2 regions of the Diaphorobacter sp. B2A2W2 genome follow, and region 1 is predicted to be linked to the other one. Evidence: predicted binding sites of a transcription regulator. Region 1 holds the regulator's gene; the other holds the start of a gene.
What was found. The regulator sigma-54, encoded in region 1, starts transcription at its own class of promoters, with help from an activator protein. The targets are predictions, from matches to a motif close to TGGCANGNAANCTGCTTT.

Region 1 (4,165 bases):
CCGCCGGCCGGCGCACCCGGCGCACCGTTGGCCGCGCCGCCCTCCCCCGCGTGGCCGGCGCGCGGCCGATCCCGCACGGCGCCCGCCACGAGGTCGAAGCGGAACAGGCGGCATTCGATGGGGCCGTTCCACAGCGGCACGCGGCGCGACTCCTTCAGGCGCATCTTGCCGGGCAGCTTGAGGTCGGGCGTGAGCATCCAGGCCTGCCAGCCGGCGTAGTGCTTCTTCCAGTGCGCGGCCAACTGCGCGAAGAAGTCCACGCCGTCCTCGGTCTGCGCCGTCTCGCGGCCCATGCGCTCGACCGTGGACATGCGCTCACGCGCATTGCGCCCCGCCGTGCCCGCCGCGGCGATGCGCTCGCCATACGGCGGATTCAGCAGCATCACCCCGGGTTGTTCACTGGGCGGCATGCGCTGCAGCGCATCGCCGCCGCGCAGCTGCACCGCGTCGGCCACGCCGGCGCGCACGGCGTTGCGCTGGGCAAAGTCCACCATGCGGTGCGACACGTCGCTGCCAAAAATCGGCACCGAGGCCGCGGTAACGGCGCTGGCCGCTTCATCCTTGATAGCAGACCAGACATGGGCCTGGTGCGGCAATAGCTTCTCGAAGGCAAAGCGCCGCTGCAGGCCCGGCGCGATGCGGCAGGCGATCTGCGCGGCCTCGATGACCACGGTGCCGCTGCCGCAGCAGGGGTCGTACAGCGGCAGCGGCTGCTCGCCATGCGGGTCCCAGCCGGTGGCGGCGATCATGGCGGCGGCCAGCGTTTCCTTGAGCGGCGCGTCGCCCTTGTCCTCGCGCCAGCCGCGTTTGAACAGCGGCTCGCCCGAGGTGTCGATGTAGATCTGGGCGCGGTCGCTGGTCAGGTGCAGGTGCACGCGCACGTCGGGCCACTGCGTCTGCACGTCGGGACGCACGCCGGCCTTGGCGCGGAAGCGGTCGGCCACGGCATCCTTCACGCGCAGCGCGGCGAAGTTCAGGCTCTTGAGCGGGCTGTGCTGGGCCGTCACCTCCACCTTGAAGCTCTGGCGCGGGGTGAACCAGATCTCCCAGGCCACGTCGGCCGCGGCGGCATAGATATCGTCCTCGTTGCGGTAGGGCCGCTCGGCCAGTTGCACCAGCACGCGTTGCGCCAGGCGGCTGTGCAGGTTCAGGCGCAGCGCGTCGCGCCAGGAGGCGCGCAGCAGCACGCCCGCGCGGCCCACGAGCAGGTCCTGCCCGGCCAGCCCCGTGAGGCTGTGCACCTCGTCGGCCAGATAGCCCTCCACGCCAGCGGCGCAGGGCAAAAAGAGTTGAAGCTGGTTCATTGCGGCTGTGCTGCGCGCTGCAGCAATGGCTGGAGCACGGATTCAGGAATGGGTGCGGGCTTGCGGGCCGCCCGGTCGATGAAGACGATGCCGGTCTTGCCGCGCGCGATCTCGCGCCCCTGGCTCTTCTCGGTCATCCGGAAGACGAGGTCGAAGCCGTAGCTGTTGAAGTCCTGCGGCGTCATCTCCACGCGCAGCGTCTCGCCGTGGAACGCCTCGGACTTGTACTGCGCCACGATGTCGCCCACCACGGTGGACAGGCCCGCCACGTCGGCCTCGGGGTAGCCCAGCGACTTGAAGAAACGCACGCGCGCCTCGGACACGAGGCTGAGCAACTGCGCGTTGTCCAGGTGCCCGCCCTGGTTGACATGGCTGATGTAGATCTGCAGCTCGGTACTGAAGCCGAAGTGCGGGGGAAGGTCGAAGACGACGCGTGCCATGGTTCAAAGTGCCTTGCGGAGGTTGGCCGGGGCGATCTTGAGCGCCTCGCGGTATTTGGCCACGGTGCGGCGCGCACATTCAATCCCCTGCTCCTTGAGCATCTCGGCGATCTGGCTGTCCGACAGCGGCTTGTGCGGGTTCTCGGCCGCGATGAACTGCTTGATGAGCGCGCGCACGGCCGTGCTGGAGGCGTTGCCGCCGGTTTCGGTGCCCAGCCCCGAGCCGAAGAAATACTTGAGTTCGTAGGTGCCTTGCGGCGTGGCCATGTACTTGGCGGTGGTCACGCGGCTGATGGTGGACTCGTGCAGGCCCAGTTCATCGGCAATGTCGCGCAGCACCAGCGGGCGCATGGCCAGTTCGCCATGCACGAAGAAGTTCTTCTGCCGCTCCACGATGGCGCGCGACACGCGCAGGATGGTGTCAAAACGCTGCTGGATGTTCTTGATGAACCAGCGCGCCTCCTGCAGCCGTGCCTGCAGCGCCTGGTGGCCTTCGCCACGGCCGCCGCGCAACGCACCGGCGTAGATGTCGTGCACGCGCAGACGCGGCATCACGTCCGGGTTGAGCTGCACGCTGAAGTTCTGCTGTCCGCCGCGGCCGGTTTTCTTGACGATCACGTCGGGCACGATGATGTTGCGGTCCACGTCGGCAAAGCGCCTGCCCGGACGTGGCTCCAGCCGCGCGATCAAGGCCATCGCGGCGCGCGTGCGCTCTTCGCTGGTGCCGCAGGCCTGCGCCAGGCGGCGCACGTCGCGCTTGGCCAGCAGGTCCAGCGGCTGGCCGCAAATGGCCAGCGCGGCCTGGATCACGTCGGGGTCGCCCTCTTCGTCCTGGTCCATCGCACGCAGCTGCAGCGTGAGGCATTCGGCCAGGCCGCGCGCGCCCACGCCCGCGGGCTCCAGGCTTTGCAGCAGGCGCAGCGCCACGGTGAAACGGTGCACCAGTTCATCGAGTTGCTCGGGGTCTTCGGTGCCCGCCAGGCTGGCGGCCAGGTCCTGCAACGACTCGTCCAGGTAGCCGTCGTCGTTCAGCGATTCGATGAGGAAGCGCAGCGCGGCCATGTCCAGCTCGGACAGGCGCAGCGCCAGCGCCTGGCGGTGCAGGAAGGCCGTGAGCGACTCCTGGCTGCGGGCCAGCTCGGTGGCGTCCACCTCGTCGTCGCTCCCCGCGCCGGCACCGTTGCGCGCCGGGGCGTCGCCGCCCCACTCGCTGTCGTCGGGCGCCAGGTCTACCGAGCCGTCGCCTTCCCAGTCCGCGGGTTCGGCCGTGGATTCGGCGGTGGAGGTTTCTGCATCATTTTGGCTTGTAGCGCTTTCCTGCCCTGCGCTGACAGCTCCTGAATAAATAGCATCTTCAACTTCTCGGTCTTGCTCGCTCACCGGTGCATCGGCCTGGGCCAGGCCGAACTCCTCGCGCAGGGCCTCTTCCAGCGTGCGCTCCAGGAAGGGGTTCTCGTCGAGCATTTGCTCGACCTCCTGGGCCAGCTCCAGCGTGGACAGCTGCAGCAGGCGGATCGACTGCTGCAACTGCGGTGTGAGCGCCAGGTGCTGCGAGACGCGCAGCGACAGGCCGGGCTTCATGGCCTGCAACCCACTGTCTGGTCCTGCATCGCGCCGTGGTCGCCCATCACTCTCACATGCGGAAGTGCTCGCCCAGGTACACCCGGCGCACTTCCGCGTTGTCGACGATGTCCGACGGCGTACCCTGAGCCAGCACCTGGCCGTCGCTGATGATGAAGGCGTGGTCGCAGATGCCCAGCGTCTCACGCACGTTGTGGTCGGTGATCAGCACGCCAATGCCGCGCGCCTTGAGAAAGCCAATGATGCGCTGGATCTCGATCACGGCGATCGGGTCGATGCCGGCGAAGGGCTCATCCAGCAGGATGAAGCGCGGCTGCGTGGCCAGCGCGCGCGCGATCTCCACGCGCCGGCGCTCGCCGCCCGACAGCGCCAGTGCAGGCGACTTGCGCAGGTGGTCCACGCGCAGCTCCTGCAGCAGCGCGGTCAGGCGCCGCTCCACCTCGGCGCGCGGCAGGGTGCGGCCGGCCTCGTCGGTCTGCAGCTCCAGCACCGCGCGCACGTTGTCTTCGACATTGAGCTTGCGAAAGATCGAGGCTTCCTGCGGCAGGTACGACAGGCCCAGCCGCGAGCGCCGGTGGATGGGCATGTCCGTCACGTCCTGCCCGTCGATGCTGATGCGGCCGCCGTCGCTGCGCACCAGGCCGACGATCATGTAGAACGACGTGGTCTTGCCGGCGCCGTTGGGGCCCAATAGGCCCACCACCTCTCCCTTTTGCACGACTACGGACACGTCCTTGACCACCTTGCGGCTGCCGTAGGACTTCTCCAAGTGCAGCGCCTCCAGGCGGCTGACGCCTTCGCTCATGCGCGCATCGTCCAAGGCCGCGCTCACTTCGCGCC
Region 2 (4,165 bases), on a different contig from region 1:
GGGTGAGCAGGCGTTCGGCCTCCTCCAGCTGGCCCTCGGCCTTGGCCTTCACGGCCTGGTCGCGCGAGGACAGGTAGGTCACGCGCGCCTTCTGAATGTCGGCCCACAGGGCCTTTTCCTCGTCGCTGGTGAGCAGCGTCTCGATACGCTTTTGCAGCTCGGCCGATTCGCGCGTGGAGGTGGCGGTGTCCGCCGCGAAGAACTGGCCGAGCGAGGGGTCCGTGCTCTTGACGATGGCCGAGGTGCGCCGCGCCGCGCTGTACACGTAGCGGTACCAGTCGCTGATCATGCGCTCCACCGCCAGGGGTTGCTGCGTCATCTCGTTGGTGGCTTGCGCCACGGTCTGCAGGCGCCATACGCCAAAGGCCGTCATCAGGGCCATCAGCAGCAGGACAAGGGCGAAGCCGCCTCCCAGGCGGGTGCCGATGCTGAGGTTTTTCATAGGATCTTCAGGAGGATTCAAACAAGGAAGGGCAGCGGTGGAGCGTCACGCCGGTGCGCGCAGGGCGCGCCGGTATTGCACGGCTTCGGCCACATGGGCGGCGCCCACGGTCTCGCAGCCCGATAGATCGGCAATAGTACGTGCAACCTTGAGGGCCCGGTGCGTGCTGCGCGCCGACCACGCCAGGCGCGCCGCCGCGGCCTGCAGGAACCGCGCGGCCGGCGCGTCCAGCGCCGCCATCTGTTCCAGCTCCTGGCCCTGCAATGCCTGGTTGGCCTTGCCCTGGCGCTGGAGCGCTCGTTCGTGCGCGCGGGCCACGCGTTCGCGCACGGCGCCGCTGGGTTCGCCGGGTGGGGCGCCCAGCAGCTCCTCGGGCGGCAGCGCGGGCACCTCCACATGCAGGTCGATGCGGTCCAGCAGCGGGCCGCTGAGCTTGCCCTGGTAGCGCGCGATCTGGTCGGGTGTGCAGCGGCAGGCGCGCTGGTGCGAGCCCGCAAAACCACAGGGGCAGGGGTTCATGGCCGCCACGAGCTGAAAGCGCGCCGGGAACTCGGCGCGCTGCGCCGCCCGGGCAATGGTGATGCGCCCGCTCTCCAGCGGCTCGCGCAGCGCTTCCAGGGCGCTGCGGGCGAATTCGGGGAATTCATCGAGGAACAGCACGCCTTCGTGCGCGAGCGAGATCTCGCCCGGGCGCGGCGGCGAGCCCCCGCCCACCAGCGCGATCGCGCTGCAGCTGTGGTGCGGGCTGGCTGTGGTGCGCTGCATCCACTGTGCGGGGCTGAAGCGCCCGGCCAGGCTGGCAATGGCCGCGCTCTCCAGCGCTTGCTCCACCCCCATCGGGGGCAGCAGCCCGGCAAAACGCTGGGCCAGCATGGACTTGCCCGAGCCCGGGGGCCCCACGAGCAGCAGCCCGTGCCCGCCGGCGGCGGCGATCTCCAGTGCGCGCTTGGCCGCGGCCTGCCCCTTCACGTCGGCCAGGTCCGGGCCATCGGTGGCCGGGGCCGGCGGCGCGGGTTGCAGCCGCTGCCAACCGCCGTCGTCCGCGCCATCATCGTTCGGCGGGGGCACGGGCACGAACTGGCGCACCACGTCCAACAGGTGGTTCGCGCGGTAGATCTCGGTGCCCGGCACCAGCGCAGCTTCTTCGGCGCTGCCGGGGGGAAGCACCGTGCGTATGGGCTGCGCCAGCGCGCGCAGCGCCAAGCTGGTCGCCAGGGCGCCGCGCACCGGGCGCAGCAGGCCCGACAGCGATAGCTCGCCGGCGAACTCCCAGCCGTCCAACCGGGCCGCGTCGATCTGCCCGCTCGCGGCCAGGATGCCCAGCGCGATCGGCAGGTCGAAGCGGCCGGAGTCCTTGGGCAGATCGGCCGGCGCCAGGTTCACGGTGATCTTCTTGTTGGCCGGGAATTCCAGCCCGGCGTTTTGCAGCGCGGAGCGCACGCGCTCGCGCGCCTCCTTGACCTCGACATCGGCCAGGCCCACCAGCGCGAAGCTGGGCAACCCGTTCGCCAGGTGTACTTCCACAGTAACGGCGGGCGCGTGCAGGCCCAGCAGGGCGCGGCTTTGCACCAAAGCAAGACTCATCGCAACGGATCTCCCCAGGCATGTGCGTGCAACCATGGCGACGGGATGCGCAAGGGGGCCGCCCTGCACCAGGCTGGTGCGAAATGCGCCGGGCTGCAACCCCTGTGACTGCACGTATGCCTCAGGATGGTACCCGGCAGGCCGTCGCGGGGCGGATTTCGGGGTGGCACGGTCCATGCATTGAGGGGGTGTCAACCGTCGCCCAACACTGGAGGAACCATGCACCGCTTTTCCCTCAAGACCCTGGCCCTCGCTTTTGCGGCCCTCGCCGTACCGGGCCTTGCCAGCGCCCAGCTCACTGCCAATGTGTCGCTGACCAGCAACTACAAGTTCCGCGGCCAGGACCAGGACGTGAACCGCATCAAGGCCGTGAACCCGGCCATCCAGGGCGGGTTCGACTACAGCTTTGGCGACAGCGGCTTCTACGTGGGCAACTGGAACTCCAGCGTGGACTGGCTGTCCGGCAACTCCATCGAGGCCGACTTCTACGGCGGCTACAAGCTCAAGGTCGGTGAGGTGGACCTGGATGTGGGCGCGCTCACGTATGTGTACCCAGGCAACACCAACGGCAACACCACCGAGCTGTATGGCGCGGCCACGTACGGCCCGTTCACGGCCAAGTACTCGCACACCGTGTCCAAGGATTACTTCGGCTGGGCGGGCGCCAAGACCTCCAGCAACCGTGGGCGCAACACGGGCTACCTGAACCTGGCGTTTGCGCAGGAGGTTGCGCCCAGCGTCACGCTGAAGGCGTCCGTGGGCTACACGCGCTTTGCCAGCGACATCAAGGATCTGGGCGTGCCCAACTACGTGGACTACAGCGTGGGCGGCGCCTACGACTTCGGCGCCGGCCTGTCGTTGTCCGCGGCGGTTGCCGGAGCCAACAAGAAGGGCTTCTTCGGCGATGCCAACAAGGCCCGCCTGATCGTCTCCCTCACCAAGACCCTCTAACTCTCGACAAGGAATCGATCATGAAAATGGTCACCGCCATCATCAAACCCTTCAAGCTCGACGAGGTGCGCGAGTCCCTGTCGGACATCGGCGTGCAGGGCATCACCGTGACCGAGGTGAAGGGCTTTGGCCGCCAGAAGGGCCATACCGAGCTGTACCGCGGCGCCGAGTACGTCGTGGACTTCCTGCCCAAGGTGAAGATCGAGGCCGCCGTGGCCGACGAGCTGGTGGAACGCGTCATTGAGGCCATCGAAGGCGCGGCCCGCACCGGCAAGATCGGCGACGGCAAGATCTTCGTGGCGCACCTGGAGCAGGTGGTGCGCATTCGCACCGGCGAGACCGGCCAGGAAGCCCTGTGAGCGCGCGCCGCACAGGCATTCGTCCCTCCCGACCCAGAGATCTGCCATGAAAAAACTATTTGCTTCCCTACTGATCGGTGCAAGCCTGCTGGCCGGTGGCGCCGGCGCGCTGGCCCAGGCACCCGACGCGGCCGCGGCGGCTTCGGAGCCCGTGGCCGTCGCCCCCGCGCCTGCGCCCGCTGCCGAGCCCGTCGCAGCACCTGCTGCGGCACCCGCACCCGCGGCAGCGGCAGCGGCGCCCGCCGCGCCCAAGGTGGACTCGGGCGACACCGCCTGGATGCTGACCTCCACGCTGCTCGTGATCCTGATGATCATCCCGGGCCTGGCCCTGTTCTACGGGGGGCTGGGCCGCACCAAGAACATGCTGTCTGTGCTGATGCAGGTGTTCGTGATCTTTGCCCTGGTGTCGCTGCTGTGGTCCATCTATGGCTACAGCCTCGCGTTCTCCGGCGAGGGCCAATTCGTGGGCGACCTGTCCAAGCTTTTCCTGAAGGGCGTGAGCCAGGAAACCTTTGGTGCGCTGGCGACCATTCCCGAATACGTGTTCATCGCCTTCCAGGGCACGTTCGCGGCCATCACCGTGGCGCTGATCGTGGGCTCCTTTGCGGAACGCATGCGTTTTGCGGCCGTGCTCATCTTCGCGCTGCTGTGGTTCACCTTCAGCTACGTGCCCATGGCCCACATCGTGTGGGGTGGCGGCCTGCTGGCGGCCGACGGCGCGCTCGATTTCGCGGGCGGCACCGTGGTGCACATCAACGCCGGTATCGCGGGCCTGGTGGGTGCCTACATGGTGGGCAAGCGCATCGGCTTTGGCCGCGAAGCGTTCACT

Region 2: a site for sigma-54 is predicted at 2,191-2,208, ahead of AC1PPL_RS17270 (TorF family putative porin). Genes of this name have one in related genera too.

The regions. Positions count from the first base shown of each region.
Region 1 is NZ_JBWZOR010000011.1:54,740-58,904, reverse strand. It holds gene AC1PPL_RS16320 (THUMP domain-containing class I SAM-dependent RNA methyltransferase) at 1-1,304, opposite strand, end outside; gene AC1PPL_RS16315 (acyl-CoA thioesterase) at 1,301-1,744, opposite strand; gene AC1PPL_RS16310 (RNA polymerase factor sigma-54) at 1,748-3,325, opposite strand; gene lptB (LPS export ABC transporter ATP-binding protein) at 3,378-4,130, opposite strand; gene lptA (lipopolysaccharide transport periplasmic protein LptA) at 4,154-4,165, opposite strand, start outside.
Region 2 is NZ_JBWZOR010000012.1:95,830-99,994, reverse strand. It holds gene AC1PPL_RS17280 (methyl-accepting chemotaxis protein) at 1-442, opposite strand, end outside; gene AC1PPL_RS17275 (YifB family Mg chelatase-like AAA ATPase) at 488-2,026, opposite strand; gene AC1PPL_RS17270 (TorF family putative porin) at 2,246-2,977, shown strand; gene glnK (P-II family nitrogen regulator) at 2,998-3,336, shown strand; gene AC1PPL_RS17260 (ammonium transporter) at 3,383-4,165, shown strand, end outside.